DNA from 3 places in the Eisenbergiella massiliensis genome. Region 2 is predicted to be linked to each of the others. Evidence: a T-box and tRNA genes for the amino acid it is inferred to sense, from the RefSeq annotation. Region 2 holds a T-box; the other regions hold tRNA genes.

Region 1 (10,442 bases), on a different contig from region 2:
ATTCCGTTTGGGTATTATTGCTGCTTTCCGCCGCCCCGAGCGTAACGGATAAGGTTTTTTCCGTATAAGTTCCGCCGGTGGCAGGGATTTTAACTGTGATTTCCACGGTTTCTCCAGCGGGATAATACTGCAGAAGTTCGGTCAGCTCCTGAATCTGTGTGATAGTTTTGCCGTCAAAGCCGGTAATCACATAGCCTTTTTTGATCCCGGCTTTATCTGCGCCGCTTCCTGGCGTTACGCTGGCTACATAGACGCCGGAAGGAATGCCATAAATGCTGTTAACAGATTCATTTACGGTAAGGCCGGAAATGCCGATGCTGGATTTCTGATCCGCGCTTACCTTAGTGCGGGTGGTTTCGTTCATGAGGTTTTCAATAATATCGGAAACTCTTGACATGGGGATGGCATAACCCATGCCTTCTACCTCGGTGCTGGCCATTTTGGCGGAGTTTATGCCGATGACTTCACCCTTCATGTTAACAAGCGCGCCTCCGCTGTTGCCGGGATTGATGGCGGCATCTGTCTGGATATAGGTAGGCAGGGCGGAAACGTCAGCAGAGGTATTTACCACCTGGGTATTGGAGCCCATGGTACGGTTCGTAGCGCTTACGATACCTGTGGTGACTGATTGGCCGTAGCCCAGTGCGTTGCCGATGGCTACCACTTGTTCGCCCACTTTCAGGGAATCGGAATCACCGATGGATGCAACGGCAATTTGCGACATGGTATCCGCTGAAATGCTTTCAAGAGGAACCGCAATTACGGCCAGATCGTTTGCGGGATCCGTACCCTTAACATTTGCTTCGTAAACCTGGTTGTCGATGAAGCCTGCGGAAAGCGTATCCGCGTTTTCAATGACATGGTTGTTGGTTACGATTAAAAGCTCGGTATCATTTTTACCGATGATAATGCCGGAACCCCGGCTTTCTGTTTCCTGAGGAATGGTCTGTCCTCCGTAACCGAACATGCTGAAGTAATTTTGTATCTCCTGAACGGATTTATTGGTGATGGAAACTATGGAGGGCATGACGGTTTCCGCAATATCCGATACATCAAGGCTGCCCTTTTCAGACGCTGCGCCGGGGATGGCGGCTGCCTTTAAAAGGCTGGCGGAGGTGTTTTCTGCGGCAGCAGTATTATCTGAAGTCTCCGTAGGGCCGATGAGTGTGTTGACAGCCTGGAAGGAGCCTGCGGCAACACTGCCAAAGAGCGCGGCGCTTAAAGTTATGGCGCCGATTTTTTTTACAAGCTTCCCTGCTTTTCCGGTTTTTTTAGGGCCTGAAGGTCTGTTGGAGGCCGGCCCGCCGGTTTCCGGCATCTGGTAATAATCATACATCTGGTTTCTGTTTTCATAGTTATTATTCTGATATTCAAACATAATGGTCAACTCCTTTTCACCTTTTTTATGAAAGAATCTTTATCTCCTGTTTCTAAGATGTAGTATAAAAAGAAATTGTGATGGAATTATTATGGAATTGTGATGAGAGTGCGAAAAAAATGTGGTAATTTTGTGTTTGCTGCCTGAACTGTCAGCTTTGCTCATGCAGAAGAAAATGAACGCGGCAGGGTTTTATAAAGGAACAGAGTGTCCGGGCGGCTTTTACCTTAAGGTATTTGCTTTGTAATCAGGCAATATACCGGAAAAGATTGCGCAGTCAGCCGTTGCATGCTAGAATGCAATTAGTATGTGAATAAAGATGAAACCTGTTGTATGGGGGGGCAAAGGAGGAGATGCTTTTTTGGCTGTATACGGAAAAGCTTAAGTCTGAGGCATGAAATATAACGGAACAGCTGGGAAAATGGTGTGGGAGGTACACGATGAGAAAATTTGATGACCCAAGAACGCGGAATCTGGCAAATGAAATAGAACGGCAGTATGGAAATCTGAGGAAATTTTCACAGAGAATTGAAATACCCTACAGTTCACTGGTATCAATGCTGAATAACGGGGCATATACCATGAGCTATGGTACAATGTTAAAAATATGCATGCTGCTGGAGCTTGATCCCATTGATTTTACGCCGCTTACGGGTAGCAGGAGTATGGGTGAACATCTTTTGGAGAAACAGATTATGGACACCTTTTCCAGGTTCAACCAGGAGGGAAAAAGAAAGGTTATGGAGCTTCTGGAAATTTATGTACAGATAGAAAAGTATACAGTATCATTTTCCCGGGTTCCCGACGGCGGAAATCAGGAACAGGAAGTATAGGGGGCGGGGATACAGGGACAGGCCGGCTGTTGGGGATTGATTCCCATTTGACAAAACCATTGGAGGCAAAAATACAATTGAAAAATCTGAAAGTATCATGGAAACTGTTTATTTCATATGCAGTATTGCTTGTATTGCTTGTTGCGGGCTGTGCTGTCAGCATAGCTCACCTGGCGGGGCTGGGCAGACAGATAGAAACCTTTTATGAGGGGCCTTTTATCGTAAATGACAGCGCAAATATTGTGAATTCCAATTTTGAGAGGATGCAGAAGGCTGTTTATCGTGCAATTGCTAATTCTGATCCGGAAATAACGGCGGAAGCTATTGCCAACGCGAGGGATTCGGCTGCGATTATCCAGGAACAGCTGCCAGTGATAAAGGAACATTTCCTTGGGGATAAGGATATTATTGCCCGTTTGGAAGCGGCTCTCACAGAGCTTGAACCGATGCGGAAAAATGTTCTGGAGCTGGCAACCCTGAACAGGCGGGAAGAAGCAGCAGATTATATGGAGCATAACAATATACTGGTGATTAAGAAAGCCCAGGCAGAGCTGGAGCTTCTGATAGAAAGCGGAAAGACCAGGGGGAACAGCCTGGTGGATGGCTTAAGAAGCAGGCAGAGGAAGGCTGTTGTCACACTGTTTTTACTTGGAAGCATCAGCGTGGCTGTCAGCATCGTTTTTGGTATATACATAACACGCGGTATTACGCGGCCGGTAGCCCAGCTGGAAAAAGCCGCCCGTAATCTGGCGGAGGGGAAGTTATCCGATGTGAAGATTGATTATCAGTCAAAGGATGAATTGGGAGTACTGGCTGATGATATGCGGGGGATGGTATATCTGCTTTCAAATGTAATACGTGACGAATCCAGCTTGCTGAAGGAAATGGCGGCCGGTAATTTTAATGTGCACAGTAATTTTGAAAGCAGTTATGTAGGGGAACTGAAGCAGCTTCTGCTGTCCATGCATGAGATTAACGTCAGGATGAGCGGGACTTTGCTTCAAATCAGGCAGGCTTCCGCCGAAGTGGCGTCCGGTTCGGAGCAGGTGGCCTCCGGCGCCCAGAGCCTGGCCCGGGGCGCGTCGGAACAGGCTGTTTCCGTAGAAGAGCTTTCCAGTACGATTAGCGGGATATCGGTCCGGGTGGAAGAAAATGCCCGGAATGCAAAACAGGCTAATGTGGAGGCGCAGAAGGTAAAGGCCGGAACACAGGAAAGCAGCAGATATATGGAAGACATGCTGTGTGCAATGATGGAAATAAGCGACAGTTCAAAAGAAATTATAAAAATAATAAAAACGATTGAAGATATTTCCTTTCAGACGAATATCCTTGCCCTGAATGCAGCTGTGGAAGCAGCGCGGGCAGGCGCCCAGGGAAGAGGTTTTTCCGTGGTGGCCGGAGAAATACGGAAATTGGCAAATCAGGCGTCGGCAGCTTCCAAAAATACGGCCGCTTTCATAGAAAAAAATTTGCGGAACATAGAAAATGGGAAAAATACGGCGAACAAAACGGCAGGTGCATTAGCTGAAGCGGTAAGAGGGGTTGACCGGATAACCAATGCGCTTAATACGATTGCCGGGGCATCCGAAGGCCAGGCAGCGGCTGTCCGCCAGGTTATGGAAAGCATGAATGAAATATCCTGTGTTATCCAGTCGAACTCCTCCACGGCGGAGGAGAGCGCGGCTGCAAGCGAGGAGCTTTCTTCCCAGGCGCAGTTATTGAGTTATCTGGCGGAGCAGTTCAAACTGAAGGAATTGCAGGAGTGTATCTGATATGAATATGCAACAGGCGCAGATGATTATCTGCGCCTGTTGTGCCTTTTATATTAAAGAGGCGTATAATAGTAACATTTAGAATGTTTTTATTGCAGGATATTATCTATTGGTATATTGAATGTATATATCTAATGGCGTATAATTTTTCTCAATATAATTTACAGGTAACTACAAATGAGAAAAAATTTATACGTTTTGGAAATTTTACAATATTTTTGCCAGGATAAAGATTTAGTTGAATTTTTCAGTAAAGATGAGATGTTGATAGGATATTGTCCAATTATATACGTACCAAGAGAGTTTTGGTATGTTATTGTGGAATCGGTGGCAGTGGATTTGTTTAAACTGAAGCTGACATGTGATTTTAATAATGGAAGCTGTAATATAAAAACTGACATGGATGGAAGACTGTATCCTTATGCCGGTTTGTTTCACTGATGAACATAGCTTTTCAGGCCAATTACTGCATGTGGCAAATTCTTTTCCGGTTTCCGGGGGAGGCTGCCTGTCCTGAGCTGGAATCATTTCAGAAATATATCTAAAATAGTAAAAATTGAACAATAGAAGAGGAACAGCTAATCTGGGGGAAATTTCAGGTTAGCTGTTTTTTTCTCAAGGAGATTCCTTCAGGCATCTTTTTTTGTGCGGCGTGAACACTTTCGCCTGCCCGCAAAGGAATGGAGGGACTGAGAAAGGAACGTATGCCGATTTCAGCAGTAAAAGGCGCTGTTTTCATCATGCATGGAGGATGCGGGATATTTTTGCATATAATTTTAGTAAGACAGGTGAGTTCACCAGAGTAAAACCGGTATGAATCGGACGGAGCTGTCTGTAAAAGGGACTGTGGTTTGTGAAAATGGTTCTATGTCCCTGGTTTACATTGCGGAAGACGGGACAGAAATACTGGTTTATGACGGAGAAGGCGGAGAAATAGACATCGCAGTTGAAGTATCAAAAGGAAAAGGCAAACTGTACTTTGTCGGCGATAATGCAGTGTATACTTTTTCAATGGAAATAAGCAACCATTGGATTTTATGTTATATGTGACCGTATCCGGCTGGCGGAAATAACGGCAAATAATGATACCCGTATTCATGTATTAGGTACTATGGAAAGCGATATGCTAACAGGCAGCTATTTTGTGGGTTTTGATCTTGAGGGCAGCTATATAGTGACTATTAGTGCGAGACAGCATACCGGTAAATTCAGTATTTGCGCCATAGAAAAAGAGGGATAACGGTATCGGTGAAAATGCTCAAAACCGATATGGCGGCCACAAAATATGCTATAATGAAAGTCATGATACATTTTTTGAGGGAGAAATGGTATGCCAGTATATAATATCGGGATTTGTGACGATGATAAAAATATGTGCTGCGAACTGGAAAGTATGCTGATTGATATTTTTCGGGAATTTAATGTACATGTAGAAATTGAACCCTGGTATTCAGGAGAAACCCTGTGTAAGCATCTTGAAATGGGGAATGCGTTTGACCTTCTCTTTTTAGATATTGAGCTTCTGACGTTGAATGGTGTGGAGGTGGGAAAATTTATCCGTGAAAGCCTGAATGATATTAAAACAAAAATTATTTTCATTTCCTATCATAAAGGGTACGCCATGCAGTTGTTCAGTGTACAACCCCTGGATTTTATCGAGAAACCGTTAGAATATGATGCTGTTAAAAAAGCAGTGGGGATTTTTCTGAAAATAGAGGGCCTGGGGAAGATATTTTTAGAATACCGGAATGGAAATGTGTTTTGTCGTGAATGGTGTGAAAATATTATTTATATTACCAGCGATAACAGAAAAGTTTAGATTGTTGCCTTTCAGGGGATAAAAGAATTTTATGGTAAAATAAAAGCAGTTCTTACCCAACTGCCGCCAAATTTCCTGCAAATCCACCAATCATATGTCATTAACCAGGATTATGTGATTGAATATACATACGAACGGGTAAAAATGTTTAATGGGGATGAACTGAATATCAGCAGACGCTACCGGAACCAGGTCAGAAATCAGATAATTGATAACAGAAGGAGCCAGGGATGAGTATACATGATATTTTGATCGCCGCCGTAACAAATCTCTTCCGTATCTATATTGTCTGGAAGTTTGTCGGTCTTTTTCTTACTGAAAGAAAGGCAGGAAAAAGAACTGAAGTAATCGCTTATGTGATATTTTATGTGATAAGTTTTGGCATGTTTCTGATTTTTCATTATCCAATCGTGAATATTGCCACGAATCTGATATGTCTTTTTTGGTTACCCTTCTTTATGATGGCAGCATCCGCAAGAAAATAACTACAACCGTGCTTATTTACACGATAAATATGGTGAGCGATATTCTCGCAAGCTTCCTTTTCTTTGATTATAAAGTCGGACAGACAACGCCGCAGTTATTTTCTATTGTAACAGTCCTTTTAATCCAAATCTCAGAACTTATTGCTGCACGGCTCCTGGATAATAAAGCGAAACAGGAGTATACGCGGGGGATAAAATACCTTCTTATAATACCGGTATTAAGCATAATAATGCTTTTTATGCTGATTAGCTTTAACCTGAATAACAGATTTCTGCTTGTATGTGAGAGCATGGGAATACTGCTTATTAATATCGTTGTATTTTATTTGTATAATATGCTTATGGAAGTGCATCATCAGCTCCGTGAAAAAGAGATGATGGAGTTAAAGGTAAAAGTTTATTCCAGCCAGTTGGAAACAATCACGCAGACGCAGAAAAAAATCAGGCGGCTGCGGCATGATATGGTCCATCATATTATGCAGCTGTATAGTATGGCTTCGCTTAATAAGAACGCGGAAATGTTGGAATATCTTGATAAAATGGAGCAGGCAATGATAAATCCCAGGGAGCATGTCAGTTCGGGGAATAAGGATATCGATGGTATTCTCAATTTTATGCTGGAGAAAGCGGTATCTATTCTTAAAAAAGTTGATGTTCAGGTCAAAATACCGGAGGATTTGCATACCTGTTCATTTGAGCTGGCGGTTATTCTTGGAAATATTATTGATAATGCGATTGAAGCAGCACGGCAGACGGAGGTTAAATGGCTGTCCCTGCAAATTACCGCGGATAAAGGGATACTTTTTATTCGGGTATCCAATTCATATTGTGGCTGCATTAAGACCTCAGGCAATAAACTTCTAACGTCAAAAGAGGATAAGGAAAACCATGGCCTGGGACTGGATAGCGTAAAGGATATGATTAAAAAGTATAATGGTGATATGAAAATAACCTGCGATAAAAATATATTTACAGTGGATATATTACTTTATCTTACGGTGAAACGTGGCTGAATGATTTTATATTGCTGGTCAGAAAATACCTTTGTGGGAAGCGTTATTTTTTAGAACAGTTATGTTTATATATGAAAGCATTGACGCTTCTTAGGGGCATTTTCATAAGTGACAAAAAATAATAAAAAAATCACAAAACATATTTTTGCAAAAATTAAAAAAACATATTGACAGATTTGGGATTTTTTTGTATACTAACATTCGTCGGTTGGAGCGAAAGCCCGGACGACATAAGAAAGCTTCGGGGTGTGGCTCAGGTGGTAGAGCGCTACTTTAGGGAAGTAGAGGCCGCAAGTTCAAGTCTTGTCACTCCGATGGAAAAAGCCTGGTTTTTACCAGGCTTTTTTGTTGCCCATAAAATGAACGTTGTGCCTTTGCAGTTTATTCCATATACAGATTACGATATTTCAAACCAATAATAAGGGCGCTTCTTGAATAAATAGAAACTGCATTTTTCTGCTGCCATGCGGGAGGCGGAATTAGATTCCACGCAGTCCCACTGTACTGTCAGGTTTTCTTCAGAACAGCTGCTGAGCATATGCTCTGTGAGAAAGGCGGCGATGTCGCGCCTTCTGTACGTTTCTTCCACTTCAATATCCACAGCTATTATATTTTCATATCTTGCGGAGCCGAAAATGATACCAACGATTCTTCCTGCTTTTCGTTTTTTATTGTTTTGGAGTTTCCGGCCACAGCGGAATATTTTTCCGTCTGTACCCATAGCGGTTCTTTCTTTATTTTTATGATGAAAAATATCCTACGGTATATTATGATTAATACATCAGGATTAGTAGAAAAGCATTGGCTTTGTCGGATGAAAATCCGCAGAAAGCCAAAGAAGAGGAGAATACAGGGAATGAGAGTTTTATTTATTGGCAACAGCCACACCTATTTTAATGATATGCCGGAGATTTTTGCGGAGCTTGCAAGAAAGAAAGGGATTGCCTGTGAGGTGACAATGCTCACCCATGGCGGCTGGTTCCTCCATCAGCATCAGAAGGAGCCGGAGGTCAGGTTTAACATTCTTTATGGAAATTATGATTATGTGGTCCTTCAGGAACATGCCCATCCGTTCGGGCCGAAGGAGGACATGCTTGAAGCGGCAAAGTCGATTAATCAATGGATTCAGGAAGCCGGAAGCACACCGGTTGCCTATATGACCTGGGCTGAGAAAACGAATGAAGCCGGACAGCAGAAAATGACGGAGACATACCGGGAAATGGCGGAACAGCTGGGGGCCGTGCTTGCGCCGGTGGGCGAGGAATGGTGGCAGTATAAGCAGGCCCATCCGGAAACGGAAATGTATGCGCCTGACGGCGAGCATGCCTCAGAGACCGGTTCCAGGCTGGCTGCGGAAATCCTGCTGCGGGTAATTCTGGAGCATGACGCGGGGAAAGGCCTTACGGCGGATAGGCCCGCACAGACCGTGTGAATGCGTGGCGGCAGGTATCAGGCCTGCGTCCTGAGAATCCCGCGCAGAAAAGCTTGCGCACCTGCAATGTCACTGGTGTCAGGATGTCCCTTGGCAATCCCGCCGATAAGCTTCCAGGGGCCGAAGGTATCAAACCCTTTACATTGGTAATTCCCCAATACGGTACAGCCATAGCCTTCCAGAAGGGAGGAAAAGGCTGTGCCGTATTTTTTCTGGTTGGCGCCGCTGGTCAGAAGTGTAAAAACCCTGCGGCCCTTCAGCTCCTTTTGGTGAGCCTCCAGGAAAGACTGCATTGAGGCATGGGGCCTGCCCATATAAATGCCGGAGGCCAGGCCGATGAGCTCGTAATGGGAAAGTTCCGGGAGGCAGTTCTCTGACAGAGGCATAACAGCAATGTCAGACAGCTGTGCAGCAGCTTTTTTTACAAGGGTCTCCGTGTTCTGATGATGACTGGAGCAGTACAGGATCAGGCATCTTTTTTTTCGGACTTCAGGGGCCGCTTTTGATTTATTCATTTGGAATTCCTCCTTTGGGGGCGTTTCCATGCGCCGGTCCCATGGAGACAGACGTGCGGAAACAATCAGTGTTTTCATGGGGCATACAGGGGAGCGACACATACAGAGGAGCAGCACATACAAAGGAACAGCACATACGGAGGTTCAAGCCGCAGAAAACAGGCCGATCCAGGTATGAATGAGCGCACATCCAAGCATCATTGCAGATAAAATCCGGTGCTGCTGCAGTTTTCGCCTCTCGTCCCGGCAGGTGTGGCACAGGGTTATCAGGACAAGCATGCACAGAAACAGGCAGCCTCCCGACAGATAGCCTGGCAGCCGTGCCGTCTGGGGCAGCCGCGTCGCCTGGGACAGCCCTGCAGTCTGGGACAACCACATTGCCCGTGGCGTCCGCAGCACGAAAAAAATGTGAACCGGGCAGAGGAGGAAAAGCACGGCGGATAAAGGCTTATGCAGCTTCATAAAAAGCCGGTCTGCTTTTTTCAGGCCGAATTTCCTGGATGCGGCCTTGGCAAGCAGGAGGAGAAAGCATAAAAAGCACAGGATTCCCATAAAAATTCCCATTCGTCAGTCCTCCTTTTTCAGTGAGGTGAGCAGCAGGCGGAAGCCGTACTGCAGAAAGTCCGACCTTTTCATTCCCATCCTGTTTTCAATATAGGTTTCTTTTTCATAGGCCATGGGGATCAGGCTGCCCAACGAGGCCCACAGGGTAAAAACAGCGGGCAGGATGGAGAGATCCTGCCGCAGGTATTTTTCCCGGATTCCCTGCTCAAAACATGCAGCTAGGATATCGTTGATCTCCTCGCCCACGTCATAAATCCGGCGGAGGATTTCACTTTCCACTAAAGCCTGCTCGTCAACGCTTATATATCCCAGTATACTTGTAAAATACATAGGCTTGCCGGCATAAAGGGAACACAGTCTGTTACAGACCGCAAAGTACCTGCTTTCAAAATCCGGGTTTTCCCGGATGCAGTCACGCAGGGTATCCCTCAGACTGCACATGTAGCTGTGAATAATGTAGTTATATATTTCATCCTTGCTATGGAAATAAACATATATGGTTGATTTGCTGTATTCCGCAGCCCTGGAAATATCGTCCATGGTGGTCTGGCACATGCCCTTTTCGGAAAAAAGCTTCTCCGCGGCAGCCAGGATATTCTGCTGATGAAAGCGGACTAAGTGTTCTTTTTTC
Region 2 (10,442 bases):
CAGCTACAGCGAAAAGCTCTACGGCTACGGTAAATATGATAGCCGCCAGACCCTTACGGAAGGCTATCGCCGCCTTCTGTCCTCCACCATCCTCCCCGCGGTAAAGCAAGGTATTTCCGCTACCATCTATACCCAGCTGTCCGACGTGGAGGAAGAGGTAAACGGCCTGTATACCTATGACCGTGAAATCCTAAAGCCGGACGGCGAAACGGTCCGCAAACTGAATCAGGAGCTGAAGGATGCCGTAAACCGGCACTGATCAGCTCCTGCGGATATCTTTATTCCTGCACCCGGCAGGCTGTTTATTTTCCGGAAGGCTCGCTCTCCTTCCACATTTTCCGAAAAACAGGGATGTACATGATAAGGCTGAACAGCATGAAGGCGCCGCATGCAGATATCAGAAGATTTGCGGCCGTCAGGCTGATTCCAGGGAACAGCAGAAGAATAAACAGCAGAACGTAAAGGACCGCGGTGCACACCTTGCCGAACCACATGGCGCCATCCAGCTTCTTCCCTCTGGGGAGAAGCAGCAGCCCCATGATTCCCATAAAGCCCTCTTTGAGGATAAAAAGCGCCAGAACCGCCCGCATCAGCGGGTAACGGACGGCAAAGCAGAGCACCAGCGCTCCCTGCGTCAGCTTGTCCGCCAGTGGGTCTATAAACTTCCCAAGCTCCGTAATCATATTGAATTTCCTGGCAACCTTGCCGTCAAACATATCGGTCAGCCCGGAAATTCCCACCAACACCGCCGCCATATAATAATCCGACACACCATCCGCATGGATATATATCCAGGAAAATACCGGAATCAGAAGTATCCTGAAATATCCCATCAGATTGGGTATGGAAAAAATTTCTTTTGCTGTCATCTTTTGTTTATTCATTGTTGTATGATGTCCTTTCCCGGCGCGCCGCCGCAGCGCCGGAATGCTTCCCCTTCCGAAAGGGACCGTCCCTGTGAAGCTTCTTTTGCCGTAACTGCACCAATACGGCTTCTTCCACCGTAACCGCCCGTTTCCCTCATGGATACTGCCAGGTTCCCTTCCATTATAACTTCCGTCCCCTGTCTGCGCAATCCTCCGGCAAAATAAATCCATAACAGGTAAAATAAAGCCGCACAGTAAAATAAATCCGTACTGTCAATAAATCCGTACTTGACAGATATTCCGGCCCGTGCTATTCTTAACAAAATTTTACATTCCTCAAAGGCTGAGAAAAGAAACAGTACGCATTTCGGATGGTCCAGAGAGAAGACGGCTGGTGTGAGTCTTTCCTGAAAAAATGCCGAACCCCTCTTTGAGCCGCAGGCCGAACCGTTTTCCTGCCGTATTTATCCGGCAGCTGAAGACGTGAGTAAGCCCCGCCGGGTTCTCCCGTAACAGAGAAAGGTATTGGGCTATGCCCTGTACCGTGAGCGCGGATTTTTTCCGAATTTAGGTGGTACCACGGACCCTGAAGGTTCGCCCTAAGCCATTCCCTTATCATGCGGCGGGACGGCTCGGGGCTTTTTTTATTCCCTGTCCCCTCCTGCCGCCACCAGGGCATTATATAAACACGCCCTAAGGACAGGAGGTTATTTTATGAAGCTTGCAAATCTAATCGGCGACCGGTTCCGGGAAACGCCCTCCGACTGTGTTGTGGAAAGCCACGCCCTCATGCTGCGCGGCGGCTATATGAAATACGTGGCGAACGGCATCTATTCATCCCTGCCGCCCCTGTGCCGCATCACCCGGAAAATCGAACAGATCATCAGGGAGGAAATGGATGCCGCAGGCGGCCAGGAGGTCCAGTTTCCCGTAGTGCTACCCGCCTCCTACTGGCAGGAATCGGGGCGTTACGACTCCGTAGGCAGCGAGCTGCTGCGTTTTACGGACAGGAACGGTTCCCCCATGGTGCTTGGCATGACCCATGAGGAGGCCGCCGTTGCGCTGGTAAGGGAATATGGGGCCACCTATAGCCGATATCCTTTCCTTTTTTACCAGATCCAGACCAAATTCCGGGATGAAGCGCGGCCCAGGGCCGGACTGATCCGCGTCCGGGAATTCACCATGAAGGATGCCTACTCCTTCCACACCTCCCAGGAGGACCTGGAAGCCTGCTACCGGCGCTGCCACAGCGCCTATGAACGCATTTTTGCCAGAGCGGGCTTACCGGAGGTGATCTCCGTGGCATCGGACTCCGGCATGATGGGCGGAAATCTGTCCCATGAATTTATGCTCCTTACTCCCGCCGGAGAGGATTCCATCGTCCTGTGCCCTTCCTGCGGCTACCGCGCCAATATGGAAGCGGCGGAATGCATCACAGAAGCGCCGTCGGAGGGAATCTGTGCATCTGAAGGCCGGACGGACGGGCATACGGAATGTGCCGCCTCCTCCCTGCCGCTCCCGGCATTGACTGAGGTTTCCACCCCCGGTGTCCATACCATTGATGAGCTCTGCGCTTTTCTGGGAATCACAGCCGCCCAATGCTGCAAGGCTGTTGTCTACCAGCGGAACCGGGATGATTCCTACGTCGTCCTTTTTATCCGCGGTGATTTGGACGTAAATGAAACCAAACTCACCAACCGGCTGGGAGAAGAGGTCCATCCCGGGGAAATCACGGAAGGCTCCGGCCTGCAGGCAGGCTTTATCGGTCCTGCCGCCCTGTATGCCGGATTGCGGAAAAACAGCGGTGAAAATACGGGGCTCACCATTCTGTTTGACCGTTCCCTGAAAGGCGCAACCGGCCTGGTCTGCGGCGCCAACCGCGCTGACTTTCATTATACCGGCCTGTGCATGGAACGTGACTGCCCGGATGCGTCGTATGAAGATTTTGCAAAGGCGCAGGAGGGCGGCATCTGTCCGGTATGCGGCAGGCACTCCCTGACCATATCCCGCGGCATTGAGGTGGGGAATATCTTCCAGCTGGGAACCAAATACAGCAAGGCCATGCACATGCAGTACGTGGATGCCGACGGCGCCGCCCACTATCCCCTGATGGGCTGCTACGGCATCGGCATCGGACGCCTGGCGGCTTCCGTCTGCGAAGCGCATCACGATGAATACGGCCCCATATGGCCCATCACCATCTCTCCCTGGCAGGTTCATCTGTGCTGTATGCGCAGTGACAATGCCGAAGTACATGCCATGGCTGACGCCCTGTATGATGAGCTGCAGCGTGCAGGCGTGGAGGTTCTCTATGACGACAGGAACGTAAGCGCCGGCGTCATGTTCTCCGATGCGGATCTGCTTGGCATCCCCATCCGTCTGATTGCCAGCCCAAGAAACAGGAAGGAAGGCTGCGTGGAAATGACTCTTCGCGGAAACAAAGCCGACACCTGCAAAATCCCCGCTGATGAAATCGTCCTGCGGGTCAGGGAAAAAATATCCGCCCTCACTGCCGCGCTGCAGCCTGAGTAACTGTCTGCACAACAATCTTATTAAAACCTAAAAAAAGACCCGCCATGCAGCCTCCTGTAGCTGCATGGCGGGCCGGGGAAACAGAAGGGGGCATTACCTTTCTGTAACCTTCATCACATAATCCGCACCGCCAAAGCCGGGCGTACTGTCCAGGCTTACCTCACACCGGACACCGTTCATAAGAACCACCGCCGGCACATCCTTGACCTCATATACAAGATCAATATTTTCTTTGACACAGTAAGCCTCAAACTGTCTCAGGAAATCCTCCTTTGAGGATGGTTTTTCCTTCAAATCTATCCGGAGCGTATAACCGCTTCTTCCCTGATTCATCTTTTTTGCCATCCTCGAAAGATAATAATAATTTCCTCCGCAAAGCACAAGCAGGATTCCAAAATCCAGCCCGATTATCTGCCTGACCCATTCCGGCAGAATCCGTCCGACTATTACCATCAGAAAAAGTGCGATAAAAGCCGTCCATAATGCCGACATACCGCCTATCACCTGTTTCCGCAGGCCTAACCACAAAAGAAACACACCGGCCAGAATATCCACTGCCAGCATGGGAACCATCCACGGCAGCACCGCCGGCCCCAGCGTCCGGTACCGCAGGCTCACATAAAGCACTGCGCCGGCCCAGAGGAGCCCCCCAATGAGGCCCCCTCTTTTTAATATTTCCAACCGTACTTCCCCATTTATCTTATTATTCCCGGTCATTTTCCACACCTCATTTCGCTTCCTCCAGAATCCTGTCCCGTACCTCTTTCAGATACTTTCTGGATATATATACAGACTCTCCGTTTTCCAGCCCGGCCTCCATCAGCCCATTGAGGATGGGCCTGTACAGCCTCACCTTATCCAGATTCAGTATGACGGATCTGGATATCCGTATAAAGGAAGCCGGAAGCAGTTTTTCCAGCACATAAAGCCTTTCTCTTGTTTCATACACCTCATCCGCCGTATGGATGGACTGTATTTCACGGACGGATTCCACATAAAAAACAGTATCGCTGTCAATCCGGTGAAGCTCCTCCTCCTTTTTGCAGAGAATGGATACCTTCTTCCAGCTGTCCGTCTCAATGTACGTCCGCAGCTTTTCCGTGGAACCGTCCTCCTTTGCCAGCCGCAGAAGCGCTTCTTCCTTCTGCCCTGCCCCGATGCGTTCAATCCTGACTTTCACGGCCGCTCACTCCCTTCTTACATCTGCTTTTCTTTTCTGATATAAGAATACCTCAAATCCCCTCTCAAAATCCATACCTTTACGGTAAGTGGCATTTCCGGACCGGTATCCGGCAGCAAGGCGTCCTGTTTCCCGCACGGTATTCCGTTTCCTTCCAAAAAAAGCTCCGGGATATTCCAAACCGAATACCCCGGAGCCCGGCAGCCTGCCGCCGCAGACAGTTAATATGCCAATATTTCACAGCCATCCTCCGTAACGGCCACAGTAACCTCCCACTGCGCCGACGGCTTTCCATCCTCCGTATAAATAGTCCAGCCATTTTCATCATCCAGGTAAATGTCCGGCTTCCCCAGATTTACCATGGGTTCAATGGTGAAAACCATCCCCGGCACCATAAGCATCTCCGTCCCCTTCGGAGCCACATAGCTGACAAAAGGATCCTCATGGAACTCAAGTCCTACACCGTGGCCGCCCATGTCGATCACAATGCTGCAGCCGTTTTCCCTGGCATGGGCGTTGACCGCATCCGACATATCACCCAGGAATGTCCACGGCTTCACAGCCGCGATCCCCTTCTCCATACATTCCTTCGCCACACGGACCAGGCGGCTCTTTTCCTCATCCACCCTGCCGATCCGGAACATACGTGAGGAATCACTGTAATATCCCTTGTAAATGGTGGAGACATCCACATTCACAATATCCCCGCTTTTTAAAACCACAGCCTCGCTGGGAATACCGTGGCAGACCTCATGATTCACAGAGGTACATACGCTTTTAGGATACCCTTCATAGCCCAAAGGCGCTGGAATGCCGCCCAGCTGCCTTGTTTTGCTCTCCACCAGACGGTCAATTTCCTCCGTGGTCATGCCTTCCCTGATATTCTCCGCCACATAATCAAGCACTGCGATGTTCACAAGCCCGCTCTCCCGGATGCCCGCAAGCTGCTCCGGATTCTTTATCATGCATCGCTCGGGAACCATATGTCCCTGCAGCTCAAAATGCTTTATCTTTTCATCAAATGCCTCGTGGCACTGTTTGTATTTCCGTCCGCTGCCGCACCAGCAGGGCTCATTTCTTCCTATCTTTTCCATTATCTGCCTCACATTCCGCCGTTAAACCATAACTGCCGGCTTCCCCGGTGATTTACACGGCCGGCCTTTCCGGCCTGCAACTTCTTTTGCTACGTCTACCTATTATAATATTACTGTTCACTCCGTGACCAGTAACTGCATAAATCCATTAAAAATCGCCTGCGGCGATGGGATTTATGCACTCTTGAATCACTTTCTTACGTACTGTGCAGTAAATGCACAGTACTGAGTGAACAGTAACATTATAATCCCTGTCAGGCCAAACGTCAAAGCAGATATCCTGCCTGCCGGATTTCCGGCTCCATATTGACACTTCTCCTTAATTCCGTTATTCTTTTTAGTATTGAAGGTCCGCAATCCCCCAGCGTGTATTTGAAAATTGCTCCAGGCGGAGGAACCGGGCCAGTGAAAAGCGAGGTATCCCCATGCAGAATATAACCAAAACCGCCCTGGAAGCATCCCTGAAAAAGCTTCTTTTAAAGAAGCCGCTGGACAAAATCACCATCCGCGACCTGACCGAGGACTGCGGTATCAGCCGGATGACCTTTTATTATCACTTTAAGGATATTTATGATCTGGTGGAATGGATCTGCTACGAAGACGCCGCCCAGGCGCTTCAGGGGAAGAAAACCTATGATACCTGGCAGGAGGGGCTTCTGCAGGTTTTTGAAGCGGTCATGGAAAATAAGCCCTTTATTATGAACGTATACCATTCCCTCAGCCGCGAACAGATTGAAAGCTATCTGTTCCGCCTGACGCACGACCTGATTATGGGCGTGGTCAATGAAAAATCACAGGGTATGCAGCTCTCCGATACAGATAAAAATTTCATCGCGGACTTCTATAAATACAGCTTTGTGGGAATCATGCTGGATTGGATCAAACAGGGGATGAAGGAAAATTACCATGAAATCGTCAACTACCTCTGTACCGCCATCCGCGGCTGCATCTCCGTATCCATAAATAATTTCTGCAGCCCGGATATCCGGACCTCCGGTTTTTCTTCACCGGATCCGGTAATCCCGCCCACGGATAAGCCCCGTGCCTAAACGAAAGCAACCGCATTATAGCCGTTAAAATACTGAACTGCTACGAACCGTTACCTATATTTTATCAAAACAGGCGCAGTGATAAAAAATTTATCAGATTTGATCGTTTGATAAGTTTTTTATCACTGCGCCGTTTTTGTAAATAGTAATTTCGCTTTGTTCCGGCTATTATAATCACATAAACAAACAACACGAACATAAAAGAAAGGTGGAAATAAAAATGTCAAACAAATCAAAGGCAATCGGGGCTGCCTCCGTACTGGCAGCGGGCGTAGGGGCTGCGGCCTATTTAACAGCAAAGAAAAAACAGGGGGATAAGGCGGCTGACTCCAAAAAAGCTTCCTCCAACAACGGCTACCGCAACACAGAGCTTGGAAAGTATGAAAAGAACAGCAAGGGAATTTACTACAGCAACGGCAACTATGAAGCCTTTGCAAGACCGGAAAAGCCGGAGGGCGTGGATGAGAAAAATGCGTACCTGGTCGGCAGCGGCCTTGCTTCCCTGGCGGCGGCCTGCTTCCTTGTACGCGACGGACAGATGCCCGGCTCCCACATTCACATTCTGGAGGCCCAGGATATTGCCGGCGGCTCCTGCGACGGTATCTTCGATCCATCCCGCGGCTATGTTATGCGCGGCGGCAGGGAAATGGAAAACCATTTCGAATGTCTCTGGGATCTGTTCCACAGCATTCCTTCCCTGGAAAAGCCCGGCGCTTCCGTGCTGGATGAGTTCTACTGGCTGAACAAGCATGACCCCAACTACTCTCTCTGCCGTGCCACAAAGGAACGCGGCAAGGATGCCCACACAGACGGCAGGTTTAATCTGAGCCAGAAGGGCTGCATGGAGATCATGAAGCTTTTCATGACGAAGGATGAGGATCTTTATGACAAGACCATCGAGGACGTATTTGACGACGAAGTGTTCAACTCCAACTTCTGGCTGTACTGGAGAACCATGTTCGCTTTTGAAAACTGGCACAGCGCGCTGGAAATGAAGCTGTACTTCCAGAGATTCATCCATCACATTTCCGGGCTGCCCGACTTCAGCGCCCTGAAATTTACCAAATACAATCAGTATGAATCCCTGATTCTGCCCATGCAGAAATATCTGGAGGAAGCTGGCGTTGATTTCCAGTTCAATACGGAAGTCACCAATGTGGTATTTGATTTTAAAGACGGCAAAAAGATCGCTTCCCTTCTTGAGTGCAGGGTAAACGGCGTGGAAAAGGGAATCGTCCTTTCCGAAAACGACCTGGTATTCGTCACCAACGGAAGCTGTACGGAGGGCACCATTTACGGCGACCAGAACCATGCCCCCAACGGCGACGCCGAGGTCCGCACCAGCGGCTGCTGGAACCTCTGGAAAAATATCGCAAAGCAGGATCCTTCCTTCGGCCACCCGGAGAAATTCTGCTCCGATATCTCCAAAACCAATTGGGAATCCGCCACCGTCACCACGCTGGATGACAAAATCATCCCCTATATCACCAATATCTGCAAGCGCGATCCCAGAACCGGCAATGTGGTTACCGGCGGCATCGTAAGCTGTCAGGATTCCTCCTGGCTGTTAAGCTGGACCATCAACCGTCAGGGCCAGTTCAAGGATCAGGATAAGGATAAGGTCTGCGTATGGGTATACGGCCTGTTCACCGACAGGCCCGGCGACTATGTGAAAAAGCCCATGAGGGAATGCACCGGTAAGGAAATCACGGAGGAATGGCTGTATCACCTGGGTGTTCCCACAGAGCAGATTCCTGATCTGGCTGAAAACAGCGCGGTTTGCGTTCCTACCATGATGCCCTATATCACCGCATTTTTCATGCCCAGGGCAAAGGGCGACCGCCCGGATGTTATTCCTGACGGCTGCGTGAACTTCGCATTCCTTGGCCAGTTTGCAGAGACTCCCAGGGACACCATCTTCACTACCGAGTATTCTGTCAGAACAGCTATGGAAGCCGTATACGGCCTGCTCGGCGTAGACAGAGGCGTACCGGAGGTATGGGGCAGCGTATATGATATCCGCGAGCTTCTCGACAGCTCCGTCAAGCTTATGGACGGCAAATCCCCGTTGGAAATCGAACTTCCCGGGCCGCTCAACGCACTGAAGAAACCTATTCTCCACGTTATCAGGGGGACGGTAATCGAAAAAGTGCTGCGTGACCACAACGTAATTAAAGAAGGAATGATGTAAAGGGAATGGCTCCACACTCATAGACAGTGCGGAGCCATTTTTATATTCCATATTTTTACTGCCCTGCTTATTCCCCTGATTCCCCGGCCTCAATCCTGGCCGCCAAATCCTCCAGATACATCCACCGCTCCATTTTCTGTTCCAGCAGGCTTTCCAGCTCCTCCTTTTCCTGGGTCAGGCTGTTGAGCCGGACAAAATCCGTGGCAGCGGCAACGATATCCTTTTCCAGCTGTTCCGCTTTTTCCTCCATTGACGCAATTTCCGCCTCTATGGTTTCATAATCACGCTGTTCCTGGAAGGTGAATTTCAGCTTTTTCGCCTTCATGTGATCCGGCTTCCCTTTTTTGCCGGAGGCCGCCGTATCCTGGCCGGAGGAAGCGTCTCCTCCCGACTGCCCGCGGCCGGAGGTCCCGGCCTGCGCTTCCGCCTGAAGCTGCGCCTCCACTGAGATACGCAGGGCATAATCCGTATATCCGCCCTCATACTGCTTCAGCCTGCCATCCTCCTCAAATGCAAAAATCCGCTGCACAATCCGATCCAGAAAATACCTGTCATGGGATACGGTTATCACGATCCCGTCAAAGCTGTCCAGATAATCCTCCAGAATCGCCAGTGTGGTAACGTCCAAATCATTGGTAGGCTCATCCAGTATGAGCACATTCGGTGCTTCCATCAGCACCCGCAGCAGATTCAGCCTTCTTTTTTCCCCGCCGGAAAGCTTCTCAATCAGGCCATACTGCTCCTCTCCGGAAAACAGGAACCGTTCCAGCATCTGGGATGCGGTAATGCTCCCCTCCTTCGTCTGCACATATTCCGCAGTATCCCGGATATAATCAATCACCCTTTTTTTCGGGTCCATATATGCCGTCTTCAGATCAATACGAGCGCTTTCAATATCCTCCGGAAGCTGCGTCCCTCCGGCAATGCCCGCAATTTCCTGGGCATAATAGCCGATTTTTATGGTCTGCCCTATCACCACCTGCCCGGCATCGGGAAGCACCTGTCCGATAAGAATTTTCATCAGTGTTGTTTTTCCGCAGCCGTTGGGGCCGATAAAGCCCACCCGTTCGTTTTTCAGGAAAATATAAGAAAAATCCTCTATCAGCTTCTTCGTCCCATAGGCCTTGCTGATATGGGAAAGCTCCAGGGTCGTACGCCCCATCCGTGAGGAAACCGATCCCATATCCACACGGCCGTCCGCAGCCGGGCCGTCCATGCCCTTAAGCTCCTCATAACGCTGGATACGCGCCTTCTGTTTGGTGGAACGCGCCCTCGCCCCGCGCTGCATCCACGCCAGCTCATTGCGTAGAATGGACTGGCGCTTCCTTTCGCTGGCAGCCTGCATTTCCTCCCGCTCCGCCTTCAGGGACAGATAGCCTTCATAATTGGACTGATAGGAATAAATGCTGCCCTTATCGATTTCAATAATACGGGTTGCCACACTGTCCAGAAAATATCTGTCATGGGTTACCATAACCACCGCGCCCTTCCACTTTAGCAGAAAATCCTCCAGCCAGTCCGCCATATTAT
Region 3 (10,442 bases), on a different contig from region 2:
GCACTGATTGGTATTCCGCCGGCCAGCGGGTTTGTGAGCAAATGGTACCTCGCTGAGGGAGCGCTTGCCTCGGATACCGGAATATTCAGCTGGCTGGGCCCTGTGGTGCTTCTGCTGTCCGCCCTGCTTACAGCGGGCTATCTGCTTCCCATTCCCATGAAGGGATTTTTTCCGGGAGAGGAAGAGGAGAAGACAGGCTTTGAGAAAAAGGAAGTGGATTCCGTTATGCTTGTGCCCCTGCTGATACTGGCAATACTGGCCGTAGTGCTGGGAATGTTCCCAGGAGGCCTGCTTTCCTGTATTGCAGGGATTACCGGCCAACTGTTTACGGCCTGATGTGGTATCCAAAACAGATAAAAAAGTGGAAATTGCTGCCGCAGCCCGGGTATCCGGACTGTTATCAGCTGTTTAATACCTTCACAGTTATGAAAGGTGTTCATCTATGAAACCAGAAATGATGCTTGTGGCCATACTCCTGCCTGTGCTGGGCGGGGCGGTGGTGCCGCTGATACCCTTTAAAAAAAGAATCCATATGGAAATATACATTGAGTCGGTGGTGGTGCTGACCACTCTGATTGTGGCGGGCCTGCTGGTTAACAGGCCGTCGGAGCCGTTTCCCATCGTCCGGTTTGTGAACAATCTTTCCCTTTCCCTGGAAATCGACGGACTGTCCATGGTATTTGCAGGACTGGTGGCGGCTTTATGGCCTCTTGCCACACTGTATTCTTTTGAATATATGAAGCATGAAAAGAGGGAACGGTTCTTTTTCATGTTTTATACAATCACCTATGGAATTACGCTGGGTATTGCATTTGCAGAGGATATGCTCACCATGTATTTCTTCTATGAGCTTCTGACCATGGTGACGGTGCCCCTGGTGCTCCATACGCTGACAAGGGAGGCAATTCTTGCCAGCCGGAAATACCTGTATTATTCCCTGGGCGGAGCTGCTTTTGCTTTTATCGGGCTGATTTTCCTGCTGACCTATGGGACCACGATCAATTTTACCTTCGGAGGCGTGCTTGATCCGGCGGTAATCAGCGGTGATAAGAGGACACTTCTTCTGCTGATATATGTGATTGCCTTCTGCGGCTTCGGGGTGAAGGCGGCGGTAAGCCCATTTAATTCCTGGCTCCCCCAGGCAGGCGTGGCTCCCACGCCGGTAACAGCGCTGCTGCATGCGGTGGCGGTGGTGAAGGCGGGGGCGTTTGCCATTATCAGACTGACCTTTTACAGCTTCGGCCCTGACTTTATCAGAGGTAGCTGGGCGCAGAACGTGGTGATGGGAATCGTTATATTTACAATTGTATACGGCTGCAGCCGGGCGCTGAAGGAAACGCACCTGAAGCGGAGGCTGGCCTATTCCACCATCAGCAACCTTTCTTATATCCTTTTCGGGGTCTGTATTATGACGCCCATGGGACTGGTGGGGGCTTTAAGCCATATGGTATTCCATGCGGTAATGAAAATCTGCTCCTTCTTCTGCGTGGGGGCGGTAATGTATAAAACGGGAAAACAGTATGTGCATGAAATTGACGGCTTCGGCAGGAGGATGCCGGTGGTATTCGGAATTTTTACAATAGCTTCCCTGGGTCTTATGGGCGTGCCCGGGCTGGCCGGCTTTATAAGCAAGTGGAACCTGGCTTCCGCTGCGGTGATGAGCGATAACGTATTGGCATATGTGGGAATAGGCGCGCTTTTGGTTTCCGCGCTTCTGACGGCTATCTATATGCTTTCCATTGTGATCCGGGCTTTCTTCCCCTATAAGGAAAAAGAGTGCAGTATACCGGAGGAAACGGCGGATCCGGGATGGATGATGCTGGTGCCTTTGTGTATATTCGCAGGAGCCATTATCTACTTCGGGCTGCATTCCGCGCCGATTGTAGACTTTTTTACACAGATTGCAGGCGGCAATATATAAGAATTGGAGGAACTGTCAATGACTGGTGATTATATGCTTCTGCTGATCCTGTGCATTCCCTTCGCGGGGGCGCTGGTGACTTTGCTGCTTCGCGGCGGGGAAAAGGGTGCGGGAGAGAGCAGCGATGGAAAAAAGAAAAGGGATATATGGACCGGTCTGATAACCGCTGCGGAAATGCTGATTTTTGCCTCCCTGTTCGTAATATTTCTTGCAGGCGGCAGGACGGGTATCGCCTTCGACTTCCAATGGGAAGGCTTCTGCGGCCTGGGGCTGCATCTGTGCATGGACGGCTTCCGGGCGCTGTACTGCCTGGTGGCCTCTCTGATGTGGATGATGACCTCCTTTTTTTCCATGGAGTATATGGGAAGCTATACGTCCAGGAACCGGTATCGTTTTTTTACCCTGCTGACCCTGGGGGCGACGGTGGGCGTGTTCCTTTCCGCGGATTTATATACGGCTTTTATATTCTTTGAAATTATGTCCTTCACCTCTTATACCTGGGTAGCGCATGAGGAGACGAAGGAAGCGCTGCGGGCGGCGGAAACCTATCTGGCTGTGGCGGTAATCGGCGGGCTGGTAATGCTGATGGGGCTGTTTATCCTTTACCGTGAGCTGGGAACACTGGAAATCACCGCGCTGGCGGAGGCGGTGCGCAGCCATACGCTGGCAGGGGAGAGCGGGGCGGTCCGCTATCGGAACCTTTTTATCGGGGCATCCTGTCTGCTGTTTGGCTTCGGCGCCAAGGCCGGTGTATTCCCGCTTCACATCTGGCTTCCCAAGGCCCATCCGGTAGCTCCTGCGCCGGCTTCCGCGCTGCTTTCGGGGATTCTTACCAAGGCGGGGATTTTCGGTGTCCTGGTGGTCAGCTGCAGCCTTCTGCAGTTTGATGTGAGATGGGGTGCGCTCATTCTGTTCCTGGGCGTCCTGACCATGTTTACAGGGGCGCTGCTGGCTTTGTTTTCTGTGAACCTGAAACGGACGCTGGCCTGCTCCTCCGTATCCCAAATCGGTTTTATCCTGATTGGCATCGGCATGCAGGGACTGCTGGGGGAAGAAGGAAGCCTGGCAATCCGGGGCAGCCTGCTCCATATGGTAAACCACTCGCTGATTAAGCTGGTTCTGTTTATGGCGGCCGGCGTAGTGTTCATGAACCTTCATAAACTGAATCTGAATGAAATCAGAGGGTTTGGCAGGAAAAAACCTCTTTTAAATGCCTGCTTTCTCATGGGGGCGCTGGGAATCGGCGGCGTGCCGCTGTGGAACGGCTACACCAGCAAAACGCTGCTTCATGAATCCATCGTGGAATACCGGCTCCTGCTGGCATCGGCAAATGCGGGCGTGCCGGCGGGCGGCGCCCATGCGTCCCAGGCTGTGGCAGAGCTTTCCCGTGCAGGAATTGCAGGCAGTCCGGCGGCGGGCAGTGTGCTTTCCTTCTTTACAGGCCCTTTATGGATGGGGATTGTGGAATGGGTCTTTTTAATCAGCGGCGGGCTGACTGTGGCTTATATGCTGAAGCTGTATATTTGCCTGTTTCTGGAGAAGAATGCTGATAAAGACAGGCAGAAGGAATTCGAGGGTATGGAGCGCTATATGAATGGAATCAGCAGCTTCGCCCTGGCAGGCAGCGCCGTGCTGCTTCCCCTGCTGGGACTTCTGCCCCATCTGATTACCGACCGACTGGCGGATATGTCCTCCGCATTTCTGAATGCGCAGCAGCCGGAGGCTGTGGTGGCCTATTTCTCTCTCGTAAACCTGAAGGGCGCGGGCATCTCCCTTATCATCGGGATCCTGCTGTACCTGACAGTGGTGCGTAAGTGGATGCTGTGTGTGAGAGAAGGACAGTCGGTTTACGTTGATCGCTGGCCTTCCTGGCTGGATCTGGAGGACAGGATTTACCGTCCGGTGCTGCAAAAGCTCCTTCCCCTGTTGTTCGGAAGTATCTGCCGCATCGCAGACAGGCTGGTGGACTCTTTAGTGGTACTGCTGAGAAAGACTATATACAGAGACAGTAAAATACCCCATGAATTAAAGGAGGGAACAGCGCTTACCCATATCGTGGGAAGCGTGCTTGACGGTGTGACGGATTACTTCAACCACCCGGATGCCACGGAAGAGGAGCTGGCGGAGGAGGAGTATATCCGGCAGCATATGGATGGTAAGTATGAGCATAAGCTGGCTATGGTACATGATGATCTGCAGGAGAACGGGACGATTATCAGGAGGAGTCTTTCCTTTGGGCTGTTTCTGGCGTGCTTTGGGTTGCTGCTGACGTTGTTGTATATGTTGATTGACTGAAGATATGTTGGAGAATTATATTTATACTGATATCATTTTATCAGTGCTGCAGGAGGAAAATAATGAAGCTATCTTTAAAAAATATAGGTAAAATAGAAACAGCTTCAGTTGAAATCAACGGGATTACAGTGATAGCTGGTGAAAATAATACCGGGAAGAGTACTGTTGGCCGGGCGCTTTTTGCAGTATTCAATAGTTTTTATAATATTCAAAAACAGATTGAGTCTGAACGAGTGCAAAATATCGAGAATCTAATCGATATGATGTATCGAAATGTGACCAACCGATATACCCGCAGATTTGACAGCGGGGAGATCGCACAAAAAATTGTTGCGCAAATTTATTTATATAAGGACGATACCGAGGCTGTTAAAGATATAATTGTAAAAACCATTCTTCAATATGATGAGAATTTTGAAAAGCACATTGGTGATAACAGTATTGATGAATATATCGTAAGAATTAAAGATGGGTTAAATGTCGCGGACCTTGATATTTTTAAATCTGTGCTTGAAAAAAAGCTGGATGCTGAATTTGCCGGAGAGGTCAACAATATTTTTACGGATAAAACAGGTGAGATCGTTCTTTCCATCAAAGATACAAATATTATTGTCACAATTGAAGATAATGCCGTTAAAAGTGTCGTCGGAAAAATTGACCTTCATACACAAACAGTTTATATTGATGATCCGTTTGTAATAGATGAGGTTCGGTACACCTATGGAATTGACAACAGTTCTTTGGATCATCGTGGATATTTACGAGAAAAGCTCAATAAGGAAAATAATGCAAATCTTATTGATGAAATTATCGCCAGCAATAAATTGGATAATATATATCGAAAAATATCAACGGTTATCAGCGGGGATATTGTTAAAAATAAGCGTTCCGGCCTGGGTTATCAGCGAAAGAACACCGATAAGGTCCTTGATGTAAAGAATCTTTCCACCGGATTTAAAACCTTTGCTATTCTTAAAACACTGTTGATGAACGGCACTATAGAATATAATGGTACGATTATTCTGGATGAACCGGAAATTCACCTGCATCCGGAATGGCAGCTTTTGTTTGCTGAACTTATTGTATTAATTCAGAAGGAGTTTGGCGTACACATTCTCTTGAATACACATAGCCCATATTTTTTAAATGCTATAGAAGTTTATGCGGTTAAGTATGGAATAAATGACAGATGTAAGTATTATCTGGCAAGTTCTCAGGATGATATCTCAACTATCGGGGATGTGACAAATAATATTGAGTTAATCTATAGCAAGTTAGCCAGACCTCTGCAGGAACTGGAGAATGAGAGAGGCCGTTTATGATAGATTTATAAAAAGTCAAATGGATGCGTGATTTTATCCATTTGACTTTTTATTTTTATTGAAAAAACTAACTCAATTCCTGTCCCTCACCACACACACAAGTACCGATCTGGGATTCATAACATACACACTTTTATCCAGAATCTCTTCCTCGGTAATCACCGACATATCCCCACGTCCGGTATCGACAGCGGGAATCCAGTATTTTGAAGAAGGCAGCGCAGGCAGTTCTATTTGCAGAGGCTTCCAGAAGGTATTGATCCCCAGGTAAACGATATCATCCCGTCCCGTGGAATCGATTCCTGAAAACATGACACCCAAAAACCTGGTATCCCATACATAGCTGCTGTCCCAGGCCTTTATGCAGTGCAGGCTCATGGGAGGAAAACCGCAGCTGCAGGGCGCGGTATTTCCCCGGATGACGGAGTGCTGCTGGCGGAAGGCTATCATATACCGGAAAAATTCAAAAATTTCTTTGTTTTTTTCCAGCAAAGACCAGTCCAGCCAGGATATTTCATTATCCTGGCAGTAGGAATTGTTGTTTCCAAACTGCGTGTTTCCGAATTCATCACCGGCAAGGAACATGGGGGTCCCCCGGCTGCACATAAGAACGGCGCAGGCATTTTTTATCATGCGGAAACGCAGATCCATGATTTCTTCATTGTTTGTCGGGCCTTCATAACCGCAGTTCCAGCTCCGGTTATCATCGGCGCCGTCCGTATTGTTCCAGCCATTTGCCTCATTATGTTTGGTACTATAGGAATAGAGATCATACAATGTAAATCCATCGTGGCAGGTCAGAAAGTTGACGGAAGCATTATAACCCCGCTTATCCGGGGGATATAGGTCCGGGGAACCCATAATGCGCTGTGCGGCGGCAGCAGCGTAACCCTCGTCCCCCTTCAGAAAGCTTCTGATATCATCCCTGTATTTTCCATTCCATTCCGCCCAGCGGTTCCAGGATGGGAAGGAGCCAACCTGATAAAGCCCTCCCGCATCCCAGGCCTCCGCAATCAGATCCACATTTCCCAGGATGGGATCATAGGCCAGGCTTTCCAGAAGCGGCGGCCTGCTCATTGGCGCCGCGTCCTCGCTCCTTCCCAGAATAGACGCCAGATCAAAACGGAAACCATCCACCCGGTAATTAATGACCCAGTACCGCAGACAGTCCAGAATCATCTGCCGGACAATGGGATGATTGCAGTTAAGCGTATTGCCGCAGCCGCTGAAGTTATAATAATGGCCATCCGGTGTGAGCATGTAATAAATATTATTATCCAGGCCTTTAAATGAAAAGTAGGGTCCCAATTCATTTCCTTCCGCCGTATGGTTGAATACTACATCAAGAATGACTTCGATTCCATTTTCATTCAGGGCCTTTATGAGCTTTTTCAGTTCCAGCCCTTCCTGATTATATTCGATCTGGGCAGTATAGCTGGTATTCGGCGCAAAAAAGCATACCGGGTTATAGCCCCAGTAATCCAGCAGCTTCCGGCCGTTTACCTCTCTGCAGCCGTTCATTTCATCAAATTCAAAAATCGGCATCAGCTCCACCGCATTGATTCCCAGTTCTTTCAGATAGGGGATTTTTTCCATAAGACCTGCAAAGGTTCCGGGATTGTGCACTCCGGAGGAGGAATGCCTGGTAAAGCCCCTCACATGCAGCTCGTAAATAATATTATCCTTCATGGGAATCAGAGGCTGTTTGCTGTTTCCCCAGTCAAAGTTATTTCTCACGACACGGGATTTATACTGGCAGTTCTGCGTACAGGGAAGGTGGATGCCCCATTCGCTCTGCCCGGTAACGGCCTTTGCATAAGGGTCAAGAATATATTTTGTCTTATCGTAAATAAGGCCTTTCTCCGGCTGATAGGGGCCGTCCAGACGGTAAGCATACTCAAACTCATCAATTTTCAGACCAAAGACGATCATGGAAAAAACATTGCCGATCCGGTAGTGTTCCGGAAAAGGAATACTTGCGAATGGCTCTGAGGATTTCCGGTGGAATAAAAGAAGCTCACAGGAGGTGGCGCCGTGGGAGGCCAGCGTAAAGTTTACCCCTCCGGGCAGCGCTGAAGCTCCATTCACCTCATAAAAGCCGGGCCGCACATCATAGCCGTTGATTTTATCCAAAGGCTTCAGATTGGACGATATTTCTTCGCCAGTGATGCTTTCCAGCAGATAAGCGGAACCGGGCTGGGCGGTAGTGATAAGTGGTGTATTTTCATGCGGCGGGAACTGCGGATCTGTGGATTGGGATATGTTTTTCATAGACGGTACCTCCCGGTGGTGGGGTGTTGGGGAATTTATTATCGGGTGTAAATATATGCCGCTGTTTCAGGGTTAAAAAAGCTACCGGTGGCAATAAGGATGACGCGCCGGCCGAAATGCGGTAACTATTGGGATATTAGTATTATATCCTTTACAGGGATGTTCTACAACCGATAAATATAAAACGAAATTTTTATAAAATGATTAAAAAGGTAATGAATAACAAAAACCCTTGAAAACAATAAGTTTTCAAGGGTTTTCTGTAGTCGAAGCGACGTGATTCGAACACGCGACCTCTGCGTCCCGAACGCAGCGCTCTACCAAACTGAGCCACGCTTCGAACTAGACTTTATCAAGCCCTTCAATAATACAAAATATAGAGGAAAATGTCAATGGGTTTTTTGAAATATCTTTTAATTGGCTGATATGGATAATAGACAAGCCATGGGTTGCTGTTGCCAAAGCGGAAGGACGTATTTATTTACTGGAAGGAAAGGGAAGGATGGCCATGCATGACATAGTCCGCATGGAGTATACAAAGCTGCACAGCAGGGCTGAGTATAAAAAAAGCCTTCAGGAGGCAGGCGCCGCCATCATACGCTCCTGCATTGATCTGAACTGGAATAACGAATGGCAGGCCTATACAGACATGTCCTGCTGTCCTCCACAAAAGCCTGATTTAAAGGCATGGCGTCCGGTTTATGAAATAGGATGGACGGGAATCGCGGAGCTGGCATGCCCGTTTATTATGGGAGAAAAGCTGCTTGGACTTCCGAAAAATTATTTTGAAAAGGCCAGGAACGGCTGGGAGTTATTTGACCAGATCGCAGATGCTTTCCATGAAGAATCCGGATTGCTGAATGATCTCGTGGCTCCTGTGGATGAGAGCGGTTCCCTGGTTAATGGCTGGTGGATTTGGTATCATATTGCAGAAGACTGCCACTGCGCGTATAATAACGGCAAAGCGGTTCATGAAATGCTTAAAACGGCAGAGTTTTTACATAACAGGGGAGAAGCATACCCTGAGCACTGGCTGTCGGTATGCTTAAAGGTACTGGATACTATAATTGCGCTTCAGAGAGAAGACGGAAATTATGGCTACACCTATAGCCATAATGAGAAAAAGGTGCTGGATTGGGATGGATTTGCAGGCTGCTGGTTCCTCCCCTGTATGGTTTATGCATATCGCCTGACCGGTGAAGAAAAGTATCTGGATTCTGCCAGAAAAGCGGAAACATTTTACTCAAAATATGTGTTGGATTTGAATTGCTACGGAACACCAATGGATACCTGGAAGGCTGTGGATGAAGAGGGGAATCTTGCATTCGTCAGGGGAACCCGTCTGTTATATGAAACAACAGGTGAGAAAAAATATCTGGAGCATCTGGAAGCCGGAGCCTGCTATGAATATTTATGGCGGTACGGGTATGCTTCAAGGCCGGAAAATGATCCGCTGAAGGATGGCTGGAATTCATGCGGCGGTTCCATAACAAGTATTTCCAATCCTCACATTCATCCCATGGGAGTTATAATCGACGGTGACTTGCGGTATCTGGCGGCGGCAACAGGAGATGAATATCACAGAATGCGTGCCGATGACAGTACGGCCTGGATGATGCAGAATCTTGAATTGTATCCGGAAAAGAGCGGATATGGGCAATACGGAATAACTTCGGAAAGATTCTGCCCCAGCGATGGGCTGGTGACAGAACGCTACAGCGACGGCCGCCCCTACAGCTCCTGGTTTTCCTTTAACCTCTGGGCCACGGCGAATGTACTGGAGGCTATTATGGATCTGCTTGCGGAGGAAGAAAAAGAGTAGCTGTAAAGGCATTGGCCAGTACGGGAAAGAAACGGAGAAAGCTTATGACAGAGGAAATACTGGATAAAAACTGGAAGATGAAAAGCCTTACTGATCGGGAGTTTCTGGAGACGACAGTTCCCGGCAGCGTGTATCAGACGTATCTTGCCCATGGAAAAATGGAAGATCCTTTTTACCGGGATAATGAAGAAAAGGCGCTGGAACTGATGAAGGAGGACTTTGAATTCATTACTGAATTTGAGGTGAGTGACGAACTGCTGGCATCAGATGAAATACTGCTTCATTTTGACGGGATTGATACCCTGGGGGATATTTCCCTGAATGGAAAGCATCTGGGAAAAACGGATAATATGCACCGTATTTGGGAATTTGATGTTACTGATACGGTGAAAAAACAAGGCAATCTGCTGCGTATTATACTCTTTTCCCCCGTGAACTACATTTATGATTCCTATGAACAGGATCCCGCTTCCTCAGACTGTTCGGATGCCATGCGCGGCTGCTCCCGGCTGAGAAAAGCACACTGCATGTTCGGGTGGGACTGGGGCCCCAGACTGCCTGATGCAGGAATTTTCAGGAATGTAAAGCTTCTGGGAATCCAGGATGCAAGAATTGATAATGTATATATTACGCAGAAGCACGAAAAGAATTGCGTTACATTGTCTATACAGGCGGAGGCGGTACGCGCCTTTGGGCAGATCCCTTTTTCACCCGGTTCCTCTGATGGTGATTCCGAGCAGTATTGTTACCGGGTAACCATTACGGATCCTGAGGGTACGGCACAGACATACGATAACAGCCCTGCTCAGAT

Evidence for each region. The T-box of region 2 lies ahead of DXC51_RS14460 (proline--tRNA ligase). A T-box ahead of a tRNA ligase gene usually reads a tRNA of that ligase, here a tRNA-Pro.
Region 1: it has a tRNA-Pro gene. The T-box ahead of DXC51_RS14460 (proline--tRNA ligase) is inferred to sense a tRNA for this amino acid. The anticodon was not compared.
Region 3: it has a tRNA-Pro gene. The T-box ahead of DXC51_RS14460 (proline--tRNA ligase) is inferred to sense a tRNA for this amino acid. The anticodon was not compared.

What each region holds. Positions count from the first base shown of each region.
Region 1 covers NZ_QVLV01000008.1:170,333-180,774, forward strand. The annotation lists gene DXC51_RS13635 (S1C family serine protease) at 1-1,378, opposite strand, end outside; gene DXC51_RS13640 (helix-turn-helix domain-containing protein) at 1,819-2,211, shown strand; gene DXC51_RS13645 (methyl-accepting chemotaxis protein) at 2,289-3,983, shown strand; gene DXC51_RS13655 (hypothetical protein) at 4,797-5,033, shown strand; gene DXC51_RS13660 (LytR/AlgR family response regulator transcription factor) at 5,314-5,802, shown strand; gene DXC51_RS13665 (LytTR family DNA-binding domain-containing protein) at 5,821-6,036, shown strand; gene DXC51_RS13675 (sensor histidine kinase) at 6,236-7,300, shown strand; tRNA gene DXC51_RS13680 (tRNA-Pro) at 7,543-7,615, shown strand; gene DXC51_RS13685 (GNAT family N-acetyltransferase) at 7,698-8,021, opposite strand; gene DXC51_RS13690 (SGNH/GDSL hydrolase family protein) at 8,157-8,732, shown strand; gene DXC51_RS13695 (flavodoxin domain-containing protein) at 8,750-9,247, opposite strand; gene DXC51_RS13700 (hypothetical protein) at 9,392-9,811, opposite strand; gene DXC51_RS13705 (TetR/AcrR family transcriptional regulator) at 9,815-10,442, opposite strand, start outside.
Region 2 covers NZ_QVLV01000009.1:90,885-101,326, reverse strand. The annotation lists gene DXC51_RS14475 (glycoside hydrolase family 2 protein) at 1-259, shown strand, start outside; gene DXC51_RS14470 (CDP-alcohol phosphatidyltransferase family protein) at 303-884, opposite strand; gene DXC51_RS14465 (hypothetical protein) at 881-1,189, opposite strand; T-box leader at 1,203-1,471, shown strand; gene DXC51_RS14460 (proline--tRNA ligase) at 1,581-3,398, shown strand; gene DXC51_RS14455 (DUF4318 domain-containing protein) at 3,492-4,079, opposite strand; gene DXC51_RS14450 (LytTR family DNA-binding domain-containing protein) at 4,126-4,578, opposite strand; gene DXC51_RS14445 (methionyl aminopeptidase) at 4,800-5,672, opposite strand; gene DXC51_RS14440 (TetR/AcrR family transcriptional regulator) at 6,098-6,721, shown strand; gene DXC51_RS14435 (oleate hydratase) at 6,942-8,912, shown strand; gene DXC51_RS14430 (ABC-F family ATP-binding cassette domain-containing protein) at 8,980-10,442, opposite strand, start outside.
Region 3 covers NZ_QVLV01000001.1:21,078-31,519, reverse strand. The annotation lists gene DXC51_RS00110 (complex I subunit 5 family protein) at 1-336, shown strand, start outside; gene DXC51_RS00105 (complex I subunit 5 family protein) at 443-1,921, shown strand; gene DXC51_RS00100 (complex I subunit 5 family protein) at 1,940-4,216, shown strand; gene DXC51_RS00095 (AAA family ATPase) at 4,279-5,538, shown strand; gene glgX (glycogen debranching protein GlgX) at 5,611-7,809, opposite strand; tRNA gene DXC51_RS00085 (tRNA-Pro) at 8,076-8,149, opposite strand; gene DXC51_RS00080 (YyaL domain-containing protein) at 8,318-9,631, shown strand; gene DXC51_RS00075 (beta-mannosidase) at 9,676-10,442, shown strand, end outside.